DNA from 3 places in the Paenibacillus sp. AN1007 genome. Region 3 is predicted to be linked to each of the others. Evidence: predicted binding sites of a transcription regulator. Region 3 holds the regulator's gene; each other region holds the start of a gene.

Region 1 (4,470 bases), 2.0 Mb from region 3:
ATGCGCTCGAACCTGCCTTCACCTTTGGCTCCGACTCGTTTCATCGGATATTGAAGACGTTCGGGATGATACACCCGCTCCGTCATATTTCGAACTTTATTACAGATCGCACCCTTTGTGATCGGATGGTCCGGATTACCGGTTACCTTAACAATTTTACCATTCTCTTTATGTAACAGCAGACCGCATGTGTCTGGACAATCGAGCGGGCATACCGCTGGAAATACACCATTCTCCTGATCGATCATCTTCTGGCCCTCCTCATTCAACAGCTATCCCTATATCATATCCCGTCTGAGGCTGAAACGTAAAGAGAACAAGAGTGAATCGGTTAAATCTTCATGATTGCCGGGCAGGCTGCTGCTGCACCAATCTATATTCCATGATATATTCCAACTTTTCAAAAAAATTTTTACCCCTTTGATTCATTCTCTGAATCCAGGGGTAAATTAAAAACAAGGCATTAGGTTGGTGTTTCCCCACTTCCTCCTCATGCCATATCATGGACCACTCCCGAAATTCGCCATGCTCAGGTTTCGTTCCCCCGAACCTTGTCATGGCGAATTTAATTTTGTGCAAAAAAAAAGATGACTGCATCTCCAACGCCACGACGAACTATCGTGAAACGGCAGGATGTATCATCTTCGTTTCTACTAAGCTTTAACTCTTATTGATAAATCTCTTATATGATCCGTTACGCCTGTTTGCCCCACATTACTCTGCCTTCTGCTTCCACGGGAGGTGCCGGAACAGGAACCACGGCTTCCGGCTTCGCTGCCGGCTCAACCTTCCGTAAGTACACCATCCAGTACGCAGCCGCTACAAACAAAGCGCCGCCTGTCAGATTACCCAACCAGACCGGAATAAAATTCATAACATACTGCCCCCAGGAATAATGACCCTCAAAGATCGCTGCCGGAATGAGAAACATGTTCGCCACAACGTGCTGAAAGCCGATGGCCACAAACGCCATCGTTGGAAACCAAATGCCCAGAATTTTACCGCTCATCGTATCGGCAGCATATGACAGCCAGACCGCAAGGGCCACGAGCCAGTTACAGCCGATCCCGGAGATAAATGCTTGCAAAAAGCTGTCATGAAGCTTGTGTCCCGCCATATCAACCACCTTGGCCAAATATGCACCATCAGCCGTCAAGCCCAGCACATGACCAAAGAAAAAAGCGACAAACAGCGCGCCCAGCAGGTTGCCCAATGTCACAAGCAGCAGGTTCTTCAACATGCTGGCTGGTGAAATTTTACGTGTGATTGCAGCAAGCGGCACAGCCATCATATTGCCTGTCAGCAGTTCCCCACCACCGATCAAAACCAGAATCAGTCCCACCGGGAACACAGCCGCTCCGATGAATGTCGCAATGCTTCCCCACTCCGCTGGTGCAGACGCAATCACGCGAATATCCAGCAGGAAACCAAGCGCAATGAAAGCTCCTGCCAGAAAACCGAGAATCAGCACGGAGGAAATAGGGTTTTGTGCTTTTTTCACACCGGACTGTACCGTATATTGTGCAACCTCCAGAGGTGTTTTGGCCGCCATATGTCATCCTCTCCTTTTATCTTCTATCCGTTCGTATGCCAAGCAAATCTATCCATGAATTCATTGTATATCGACCTCCCGGAAAACTTTGTGCAAATAATCACAAAGTGATCCAAGAAGATGATCCCATTTTCCAATGCCTCTCTCCAAAATCCGGAGGATCAAGATAAACAAATAAATAAGTAAACAGCAAACTGACATAGTTGGCACAGACGAAAAAAAGGAAGACTGACGATATGATCGCCGTTCTTCCTTCTCTTTGTTGTATGATGTACCCGGATTCTGTCTAGTTTCTTGCGCTTAATCTGCTTTTAACTTAAGCTGTCGATTATGCCATTAACCTAGACCAGGGCTGGTGCTTTAACTTCTACTGGAGGCAGAGCTTGCAGCCCTGCAGTGTTCAAGAAGTTCCACGGTTTGTTATAGTGCGGCTGGAAGAAGAAGTCGATAAAAGCCAGATCATCCACTGTCATGTTATTCTGAATGAAGACCGAGATCGTATTGATCGACTGTGTCAGATCGACCTGGGACATAACCTGTGCACCAACAATCCGGCGAGTGGCCTGCTCGTATACAACTTTCAGCAGCAGTTTCTCGGCGGTTGGCATAAACTCCGGACGATAGCTGTCTTCCAGAACAACCGATTCTACAACAAGTCCTTCTTCGGCGGCAGACATTTCGGTCATGCCGGTTCCTGCAATATTTTGCTCGTAAATTTTGATACCCGATGTGCCCTGTGTTCCCATATAAGGTGTCGTTGGACGAACCAGGTTTCGCGCTACGAGTGTACCCATCCGCACGGCGTTTGTTGCCAGTGGAATGTAAGCCGCTTTGCCGGTAGGATTGTAGTGAATCGCGCAGCTGTCACCCGCGGCAAAGACATCTTCCTGGCTGGTCTGCATATATTTGTCCACGATGATCGCGCCGTTTGGAAGCATATCCACCTGACCTTTGAGCAGCTCCGTATTCGGGCGGAACCCGATGCAGAGAATGACCAGATCAGTCTCGAATTCCCCTTTGGATGTGATGACTTTGGTGACTTTACCATTCTCGCCCGTAAACTTCTGTACCGTCTGCCCAAGAGCCAATTTAATTCCTTTTCCAGTCAATGTATCTTCGATGGCATCTGTAAATTCAGGGTCAAGGTATTTATTCAAAATACGATCCACGCTATCAATAAGTGTCACTTCTTTGCCGTTCATCTGGAAGGCTTCCACCAGTTCAACGCCGATGTAACCAGCGCCGACAACCGTTACGCGTTTGGTATCCTTCGCTCTTTCAATAATGGTGTTGGAGTGATTGTAGTTTTTGCAGAGCAGGATGTTGTCCATCTCGATGCCTTCCAGCTTCGGAACGACAGGCCATGAACCTGTAGTCACAATTAGCTTGTCAAACGTATCTTCAAATTCTTCCCCAGTTTGCAGGTTTTTAGCCCGTAAGGTATGACCTTTGGCATCAACTGCTGTCACTTCATGGAGCATCTTGGTTTCAACACCAAGGTCCGCCAACTGATTCGGCGAAGAATAGAACAGGCCGTCAGGATCTTTCACCACGCCCCCAACATAGAGCGCAATCCCGCAGGAGAGGAATGAAATGTTGTCATTGCGTTCATATACGGTAATGGTGGCATCCGGGTATAATTTAGCGGTATTTACGATAGCTGCCGTTCCTGCGTGTGTACATCCGATGACTGCGATTTTCATGAGTAGTTCCTCCTTGGAGTATTAGATCGATGAAGTGTATGTGATTTATTTCACTTTATACACCTATTATAATGTGATATTTTTCACATTGCAATAGGTTAAGCAAAATAATTTGTTCTTTCAGAAAAAGAAGGCCCCCTGCCCCCGTCTACAATCACTTCTTTCCTATGTTCTCACTAACTTCATTTTCCCCGAATTACATTTTGCTTATGCCCTCCAAATAGTTCAATTCCATTACCGAAAACCTGGATCATCAGATCACACCGAGCCGAGACGTTCTACTAAAAAGAAAACCAAAAGAAGCCTGTCCCGTAAATGGGGCAGGCTTCTCGTCATATATTGATCTCACGTGCGGCGAATTAACCGAGCAGCTGCTCGATCGCAGCACTCATCGACTCTGGTGATTCTTTTGGTTCGATCCGGCCCACGACTTCACCTTCGCGATTCACAAGGAACTTGGTAAAGTTCCACTGAATATCACTGGTTTCACCTGTACCTGGCTGCTGTTCTTTCAAATATTGAAACAGAGGATGTGCGTCTTCTCCGTTCACATCTACTTTTGCAAACACTGGAAAGTTTACGCCATAGTTGATCTGGCAAAAGGATTCCGCTTCTTCACTTGTACCTGGCTCCTGTCCACCAAATTGGTTGCATGGAAAACCAAGCACCACCAAACCTTGATCACGATAACGGTCATAGAGCTTCTGCAGTTCACCATATTGAGGTGTCAGTCCACATTTACTGGCTGTGTTTGCAATAACGAGCACTTTACCTTGATACATATCCAGCGGCACTTCCTGATTTGCGGTGGTTACCGCTTTGTACGAATATACGGACATTGCTGATTCCTCCTATGACATCGATTAATTTTGGGGTTGTAATCAATTATAGCCGTGTTTCGGGGTATACTTCAAATTCACCGAGAAGCCGCAAGTATCTCATAGCGATTTTGCCGCTCGGCTTTGCTCAACTTGGGACAGCTGTAACAGTAATCTTGACCACCGTATACCTTATAATGCAGACAGCAGGTTGACTTCATCAGCATTTTTTCTCCAGGTTGATACGGACTATCGATTTCTACCGGTTTGAAGTGCAGCAGATTTTTACGCAATCCCAGAATTTCCGGCGGCATCGTAATCACATGTTCATACCCTTGAATGACCGCTTTACGTTCATCCTCAGTAATGTCCATCTGCACTGCCATCGTCTTAAACC
Region 2 (4,470 bases), 600 kb from region 3:
CTGATTGTTGCAGCGTTATTGGTCAGCGGGAAGTTAAGAGTGGATGCGGTCACGCTGTTTCGAGAAGCTACCTTAGTTGTAGAATTAGTAGGCCAGTATAAAACACTTCAAAAGGTACAACCGTCCAATTCAGATAAACTGGTACAATTCCTGGATGAAACGGGCGGCGATATGACCCTGAATGATGTGATTCAGGCTTTTCAGCAGCGCATGAATTCCTAAATGCAGGCAAGAAAAGAGGTGGCTGTGATGTCTGAGTTTGATGGAGTTGGATTTGCCGAGACGTTAATTGTACTTATTCTTGTCGTTTTATTTGTGTTTGGTTCTACAGATATCGATACGCTTAGCGGTACACCTACAAAAGTTTGATCCTGCTTGTCTCCTTACAGGGTATTGAGCAGCCGGTTCCGAGGCAGTCGCCATTGACTCTCTCCTGCGTGATAAAAACAACTTGTTGATTGAAGAACGCCAGTCCATATGAAATGGGCTGGCGTTTCCTGCTGTTCTACAGAAATAAAGGCGAGAACGCAAACCAAGCTAAAATGAGTGTCAATACCACACACACGTTCTCTACGACCGCTCCATGTTTGGTCCCTGTACTCATCAGGTTTGCCCGGATCCGGAGCTTAAACGGCGGCAAAGGGCGAATCCCCCGATTCGTCAACGAATCCGCAATTAAATGGAGGGCATAAGCAGAACCTCCTGCAACCCAGATTTCCGGACCCTGCACCTGCGTTGTGCTGTACAGCAGTCCTGCCCACACAGCCGTTCCGTACAGCGTGTGCGTCAATCCCCTGTGCGTCAGTGTTGTACACAGCATAAGCAGACTGCCCGCTATCCAATTCCACGGTGCAAAAGCATGACCATAAAAAACAAGGCCCAGCCCGATGGCAAACATGAGCACTTTACGCAGCGATCGCGATGGCAGAAACGACACAAGCCCGATGAGAATGGCGAGAAGCAGATTCCACGGTTTTGCTGGGACGTAAAAATATACAAATACAGCCGCAGGCAAAAGAACCGTCTGCAGCAGCCGAATCAGGCTGTTAGGCAGCGCTTTGGATACCAGCAATGAATTGGGTTCATCGATATCCGGCAGCAGTGAGCCAATCAAGGCAGCCGTTACAGCTGGAGCCGTAACAGGCATTCCGAGCAGCTGCAGAACGGATAGTGAAACGCCTGTACCGATAATGAGGTGGGATCTTCCCATCATGTTGCAAAAACGTCCTTTCGAAGAAATAGGGATTAGTTCCGACCCCGATCTGATCATACAACGAAAGAAAAACAAGAACAATAGTTCGTATTTCTCATTTCTCAAAATTTTTTTTATATTCGTGATGCTCATCACACTTATTTTTATATGAATGATCTATCGTAATTAGTGAAATTAATCACATTTATTAACTGGAAATACGTGTTATAGTTTAAAATATAAAATATAAGAAATTAAAAATGTTGGTATTCTCGCAGTATTTATCCAAGGGAGGGCTACACATGAACGGAAATAAAGAAAGATTAGTTGTCATCGGCAATGGTATGGCCGGGATCAGCACCGTGGAGCAAATTTTAAAATTAACTTCACGCTTTGATATTACGGTTTTTGGAACAGAACCTTATCCTAACTACAATCGGATTATGCTGTCGTATGTACTGGAAGGCAGCAAAACGCTTGATGATATCGTACTGAATGATCTTCACTGGTATGAGGAGTATGGTATTACTCTTCACACAGGAACAACGGTTGCCCGCATTGATGCAGAGAGTCGTGAAGTTGTAACAGAAAATGGACAGCGCACTCCGTACGACAAAATTATTATTGCAACGGGTTCGAGTTCTTTCATCCTTCCTGTACCCGGACATGACAAGCAAGGCGTCGTAGGATTTCGTGACATTGCAGACTGCAATGTCATGCTCGAAGCTGCAAAAGAATATAAAAAAGCGGCGGTCATCGGTGGCGGACTCCTAGGCCTGGAAGCAGCTAAAGGACTTGTGCAGCTGGGTATGGATGTTACCGTTGTTCACCTGATGGATGATCTGATGGAACGCCAGTTGGACCCGCAAGCTTCTGCCATGTTGAAAGCCGAACTGGAACGCCAGGGAATCAAGTTCAAAATGGGAGCACAAACTGCTGAACTGCTCGGCGGCCAACGGGTTGAAGGTATTCGTTTTGCTGACGATTCCGTGCTGAATGTTGATTTCGTAGTGATGGCTGTTGGAATCAAGCCAAATACAGCTGTAGCCCGCGAAAGCGGTATCGAAGTCAACCGGGGCATCATTGTGGATGACTACATGCAGACCTCGCTGAAAGACGTTTACTCTGTCGGAGAATGTAACGAACATCGCGGTGTGTGTTACGGGCTTGTTGCGCCTCTCTTCGAACAGGGCATGATTCTTGCGAAACATATCTGCGGCGTCGAAACTGCTCCGTATGAAGGCTCGGTTGTATCGACCAAATTGAAAATCTCGGGTGTGGATGTTTTCTCTACTGGCGAATTCATCGACAGCACTGAACATACCGTGATTTCACAGAAAGACGACTGGAAACGGACGTACAAAAAAATTCTGCTTCGAGACAACAAAATGGTAGGTGCTGTACTTTTCGGTGACATTACGGACTCCGCTGAACTGCAAAAACTGATCAAGAATCAGACCGAAATGACAGAAGAATTGTACAGTTCACTCATGGGCACAGGCTGCGGCGGTCACAAAAAAACGACCTCTGTTGAAACGATGCCCGAAGACGAAATTGTCTGCGGATGTAACGGCGTAACCAAAGGTGCTATCGTTGATGTCATTACCAATCAAGGTTTGACTACAGTTGATGAGATCAAAGCCTGCACGGGTGCAACCCGCTCTTGCGGAGGATGCAAACCGGTGGTGGAACAGATTTTGCAATACGTGCTTGGAGACAGCTTCAGCACCAGTACCAAACAAGGAATTTGCGGATGCACCACTATGGGGCGTGATGAAATCGTAGCAGAGATTAAACAAAAAGGACTGCAGACGACCAAAGAGGTTATGAACGTACTTGGCTGGAGCCAGCCTGAGGGATGTTCGAAATGTCGTCCGGCCATCAACTACTATCTGGGCATGATCAATCCAGACACACACGAGGATGAAAAAGAATCCAGGTTTGTTAACGAACGAATGAACGCAAACATTCAAAAAGACGGAACTTATACCGTTGTACCTCGGATGTACGGCGGGGTAACCACACCAGCCGATCTGAAACGGATCGCTGATGTTTCAGTCAAATACGACATTAAGGCAGTTAAAGTGACGGGCGGTCAACGTCTGGATCTCATCGGTGTTAAAAAAGAAGACCTGACAAAAGTATGGGCTGAACTCGATATGCCTTCAGGTTATGCCTATGCAAAATCGCTTCGTACCGTTAAAACATGTGTTGGTTCCCAATTCTGCCGCTTCGGCACACAGGATTCGATGGCGATGGGTGCAAGAATCGAACGCAAATTCGAGCGGCTGGATCTGCCAGCCAAATTCAAATATGCGGTGAACGGCTGTCCTCGGAACTGTGCAGAAGCCTGCACAAAAGATATTGGAATCGTCGGCAACGACGGCGGTTGGGAAATCTTTATCGGGGGTAATGGCGGTATCAAAGCAAGACTCGCGGACACGCTGTGTAAAGTAAAAACGGATGATGAACTGATCGAATTGTGCGGAGCCATTATGCAGTACTATCGCGAGACAGGTAATTATCTGGAGCGTACTTCCGAATGGGTGGAACGCATGGGACTGGAGCATATCCGTTCGGTAGTTGTCGATAACCTTGAAGAACGTAAAGCGCTGATGCAGCGGATCGAGTTCGCCCTTGAACATGTGGAAGAGCCATGGCAAAAAGCGATTCGTGATGAGGAAGGCCAAAGCAAAATGTTCCACAGCATTGAAGTTTCGGCTCGCCCATAAGCAGGAATAGATTCAATAAAGTAGATAAAATTAAATTTGGATAAAGGAGTGGTTTACGATGACTACCCAACAAACAGGCACGTACTTCCCGGCTGGAGCTGTAGATGAATTTCTACCCCGCATCGGCAGAGTTGTAGAGATTGAAAATCTGCAGCTCGCGGTTTTCCGTGCATCGGACGGCACCATCTTCGCTGCTGACAACCATAACCCCCACCCTAAGGGTGGGCCGCTGGCTGAAGGCATTGTCTCAGGACACTATCTATATGATCCGCTGTATGATTGGAAAATTGATCTGACGACAGGACAAGTGCAGGCACCTGACCAAGGTCAAGTACAGATGTACCCTGTCAAAGTGGAACATGATCAGGTCTGGATCGCTGTATAGATTCAAGCTGTAACAACCATAGATTTGAGATAGATGTTGACTAATGGGGGAAACCGTGATGTATACACCAAGTGTTGAAGGAATTATTGAAGCAGCCGTCAAAAAAAGAGACCAGATGAATGCCAGCCTGCCGCGATACATGGTCGCAGCCTTGATGGCAG
Region 3 (4,470 bases):
ATCTACCTGCTCTCCATTGCTAAACCGATAAAAACGATAATAATTATGCGTACCATCTTTGTAGTACACTTGCCATACGTAGATATTATTCACGACACCTGGCATGATCCGTTTGATCTCACCACCCGGCACCTCGGAACTAAATCGGCTGCGAATCTGCGTTTCGGACATCCCGTTCTGGATCAATTCACTGTGTACTCCCGCAGCGCCCTGGACTGGCTGGTTGTTGTTATCAAATTTAACCCACACCATTACGTTTTGATTATCTTTATTTTTGGCGGTCATCGTCCAATAGATGTTGTCAGAGCCATTCTTCTCGCCCCAGACGTACTTTCGAAGCTCATCAGGCGATGTAATCCCCAACTGGTCTTGTGCGGCTTGTACAGCCAATGCCTCTTCTTTACGCTGATCTTGTGTTACATAGACGTAATACCTTTGAAGTCCAAACAAGATCAGAACCAGAATGAGCAGCGATATCCAGATCCACTTCTTTTTCTTCTTCAAGAGCTGAACTTCCTTTCTCTGAATACTGCGCGTTGATGGCCAGCTTGTCTTTTAACGGGCAAGAAGCTGATCAAAGGCCAATTGAGATTCCCGCAAAATGCGCTCCTCATCCATTGTCAAACACTCGCCATGTTTCACCACTTGTTTTCCGTCTACCCATACATGTTCCACATCTTTAGCCGAGGCAGAATAGATCGCATGAGAGATCAGATCCGTATGCGGATAAAAATGAGCCTGTTCAATATTCAGCGCAATAAAATCTGCCTTCATCCCCATTCGCAGCGCACCCGTGTCGTTCAGGAAAATAGACTTCGCGCCGAAACCTGTTCCAAGCAGCAGTGCTTCACCCGCAGGAACCGCAGTTGGATCGCCAGATACACCTTTATGAATCAGTGCGGCAAGTCTCATTTCCTCAAACATATCCAGGTTGTTGTTGCTTGCGGGTCCGTCTGTACCCAGAGACACGGTAACCCCTGCTTTCAACATAGCAGGCACACGGGCTACTCCGGAAGCAAGCTTTAGATTGCTGCCCGGATTATGCGATACTGCCACATCATGTCGGGCCAGAATCTCAATTTCTTCATCGTTCAGATGAACCGCATGGGCTACAAGCGATGGACGTGAGAAAAAGCCATGCTTCTCTAGGTGAGCTACAGGGCGCAGGCCGTAATCTGTCACGTTCTGCTCTACTTCACGTAATGTCTCTGACATATGCGTGTGCAGCGGCAGGTTAAGGTCATGCGCGGCCTGTACAAGCTTCTCTATGTAATCTGGAGGGCATGTGTAAGGTGCGTGCGGGGAGATAACCGTTGTGATCCGTCCATCCGCCTGTCCGTTCCATTCACGCGCAAATGCTGCGGACTCTTCCAGCTTGCGCATCTGCTCTTCTTCGGAACAAAGTCCAATCACACCGCGAGCCAGTGCAGCTCTTGCCCCGGACTGTTCAACCACTCTTGCCACCTGATCCATATGATCATACATGTCCAGGAACGCTGTTGTTCCGCCTTTTAGCATTTCAAGCACCGAAAGCGATGCGCCCCAGTAAACGTCTTCCGAAGTCATTTTTGCTTCCATCGGCCACATTTTTTCCTGGAGCCATACCTGAAGTGCCAGATCGTCCCCATGACCCCGAAGCAGTGACATGGCCGCATGACCATGCGTATTGATCAGACCCGGCAGGAAGAGAAGTCCTTTTCCATCCACTTTCGCCAGTTGCTCGTCTCCATCCGGCAGCGTCTCACCAATATGCACAATCTTGTCATCCTGAATGACCATATACCCTTGAACTATTGTCCAGTTTGCGCCTTCGTTTACGGCAAATTTACCGTTTTGAATTACCCATCTATTCGTTGTTGTCATCAGACTCTTCTTCCTTCCCGTTTTCTAAATAATAAGCCAAACTGAGCAGATCTGTTGTAAAGTCAGCGTGATGGATACGAACATGTGATGGTGTTTTTAGAATCGTTGGTGCAAAATTCAGAATTGCCTCGATTCCCGATTCAATCAGCTGATCCGCGACGTTCTGAGCTTCCGTATCCGGAACCGTAATAATCCCGATGCGAATGTTATCTTTTTGTACCGCTGCTGCAAGCTCTTCCATCGGCTGGACAGTCAGACTGTTAATCTTACTGCCAATCTTCGGTCCGAACGCATCAAAAATAGCAACAATCTTCATATTGTCTTTCAAGTAAGCATTGTAGTTGGACAACGCTTGTCCTAGATTACCCGCTCCAACCAGAGCCACATTAATCTGCTGGTCAATCTTCAAAATGTGACGAATCTTCTCGATCAGATAAGAAACGTCATACCCGATTCCTTTACGGCCAAAATCACCAAAATAAGCCAGGTCCTTGCGAATCTGGGCCGGATTCAGATCCAATCGCTGTCCAAGCTCCTGTGAAGAAACTGTGGTCACCTCACGCTGAACCAACTCGTTAAGATAACGCAAATATACGGGCAGACGCCGTACTACCGCTTCCGAAATTTTATCCGATTTCATTCCTGCTCCCCCTTACCATTGCCACGATAAAATAATAAATATTGAAAAATGGAGCATTCTGTATACATGCAAAATATGCATCATTCCTCATACAGAATGCCCGTATTGTTGGGATTATAAGTTCATGATGTGCTGCTTTTCGAAGTCTCTTTCGAGTTTAACGCTATGCAGAAGTACAATGCAATGCTATAGCTTACAAAATCGAATCATTTTCATTCACGATGGGACGATCCAGCCATTCGGCGATACGCGGAACCATCTGTTCTGTCAGCATATGCTCCATTTTGGGTCCAGGTAAGGAATACAGGAAGTACTTGCCATAATAAGCTTCAATTACTCGCGTATCATACACGATAACGATCCCCCGATCCTTGCCTGTCCGAACCAACCGGCCAAATCCCTGTTTGAACCGGATGACGGCCTGAGGGACAGACATTTTCATAAACGGATTTTTTTTCTGCTCCTGCAGCAGTTCACTCTTTGCTTCCAGAAGCGGATGGTTAGGCGGCTGAAACGGCAGCCTTACGATTGCGAGACAAGTGAGGGCTTCACCTGGAATATCTACCCCTTCCCAGAAGCTGCTCGTACCCAGCAGAACTGCCGCTTTGGCATCCTGGAATCTTCGTGTGAGCTTGGAACGGTTACCGCTGTCAACGCCTTGGCCCAATAGGGAGATATCATTCCCGGATAAAGCCTCCTTCAACGGCTCATACACTTGTCTCAGCATTTTGTATGAGGTGAACAGCACCATCATACGTCCCTGTGTCGCAATCGCCGTCTCGGCAAGGGACTGTACCAGCATCTGTACAAAGTGAGCATCTCCTACACTGCCTTTCAGACTTGGAAAATCACGCGGAATGACTAACAAGGCCTGTTCCCTATAATTGAACGGTGAAGGCAGCATGGATGTAAGAAGGCGGTTATTGTCGGAAGCTTCCTGCAGGCCAAGCTGTTCAATCATGAATTGGAATGACTTATCCACGGACAGCGTAGCCGACGTAAGCACAACGCTTTTCTTTTTATCAAAAAACATCTCTTTCAGCTGTGCACTTACATCTACAGGAACAGCATACAGCTGCAGTGATTTGCTGCGGAACTGGCCGCTGGCCTCCATCCAATACACCGTCTTGGCATCGTCCATACGCATGAAGAATCTTAAATTCTCCTTTAATGTCGTCAGATCCTTTAACAGCCCGGTGATATCCGTAATTAAACTGTCAGACTGATAATCGTCCTGATCCTCTTTCACTTCAAGCAGCAGCTTATCCCCTTTGCGCACCAAGTCACCAAGGGTCACATAGATTTGGTTCTCCAGTTCCTGCAGCTCCTGCCATTTCGCAGGTTTCTGCGAAGCCTTCAAACGAAGGGAGAACTGCCCGGTTTCACCTGGTGAAGCATCACTGCGTTCCGGCAGCAGGCCAAACAAAGCGTCGCTCAGACGGTCCCACATCTCCTTAACCTCAACGGCAAGCGGGAACATTTGATCCACCATAGAACCCCACTGCACCGCATTTTCATGTCCGGACAGCTGAGAACGCAGCATCGGCAGCTGACCGTTGCGGCTGTCTTTGAACAAGCGGGTCAGCGTGTGAACAAGGGTGAAGTACTTCATATGAAGACCCAGATGTTTACCTGCTACATCTTCCAGATGATGCGCCTCATCAATAACCAGACTTTCATACGCGGGCAGCAGCTGATGGGCAGCCTTCACGTCAGTAAACAGCTTCGAGTGATTGGTAATCACGATGTCAGAAAGTCCTGCTTCATGTTTGGCACGATGATAGAAGCACTTGCGGAACCACGGACAGGATCTGCCGAGACAGGACTCGGATTCACTCTGTACCGTCTCCCAGAAATCGCCTCCGCGTGCACTGAGGTTTAATTCTTCATCATCACCCGTCTCGGTCTGTGTGAGCCATACAATCATTTGGGCTGCGGTGAAGTAGTCCTCTTTAGGCGTGGCAAAT

The links. Region 3 encodes Rex, which represses fermentation and respiration genes when NADH is low (regulators of the CRP and FNR family bind a similar motif). Its sites were predicted from a motif close to TTGTGAAATATTTCACAA; they were not measured.
Region 1: the regulator Rex is predicted to act here: its motif matches at 1,641-1,658, upstream of ABXS70_RS28720 (formate/nitrite transporter family protein).
Region 2: the regulator Rex is predicted to act here: its motif matches at 1,380-1,397, upstream of nirB (nitrite reductase large subunit NirB).

Annotation. Positions count from the first base shown of each region.
Region 1 is NZ_CP159992.1:6,405,050-6,409,519, reverse strand. It holds gene ABXS70_RS28725 (molybdopterin oxidoreductase family protein) at 1-248, opposite strand, end outside; gene ABXS70_RS28720 (formate/nitrite transporter family protein) at 695-1,552, opposite strand; gene ABXS70_RS28715 (FAD-dependent oxidoreductase) at 1,894-3,255, opposite strand; gene ABXS70_RS28710 (glutathione peroxidase) at 3,615-4,094, opposite strand; gene ABXS70_RS28705 ((2Fe-2S)-binding protein) at 4,172-4,470, opposite strand, start outside.
Region 2 is NZ_CP159992.1:1,193,878-1,198,347, reverse strand. It holds gene ABXS70_RS05525 (hypothetical protein) at 1-222, shown strand, start outside; gene ABXS70_RS05520 (metal-dependent hydrolase) at 506-1,213, opposite strand; gene nirB (nitrite reductase large subunit NirB) at 1,495-3,924, shown strand; gene nirD (nitrite reductase small subunit NirD) at 3,983-4,309, shown strand; gene ABXS70_RS05505 (formate/nitrite transporter family protein) at 4,368-4,470, shown strand, end outside.
Region 3 is NZ_CP159992.1:1,794,074-1,798,543, reverse strand. It holds gene ABXS70_RS08255 (DUF5590 domain-containing protein) at 1-504, opposite strand, end outside; gene ABXS70_RS08250 (amidohydrolase) at 556-1,863, opposite strand; gene ABXS70_RS08245 (redox-sensing transcriptional repressor Rex) at 1,847-2,503, opposite strand; gene dinG (ATP-dependent DNA helicase DinG) at 2,697-4,470, opposite strand, start outside.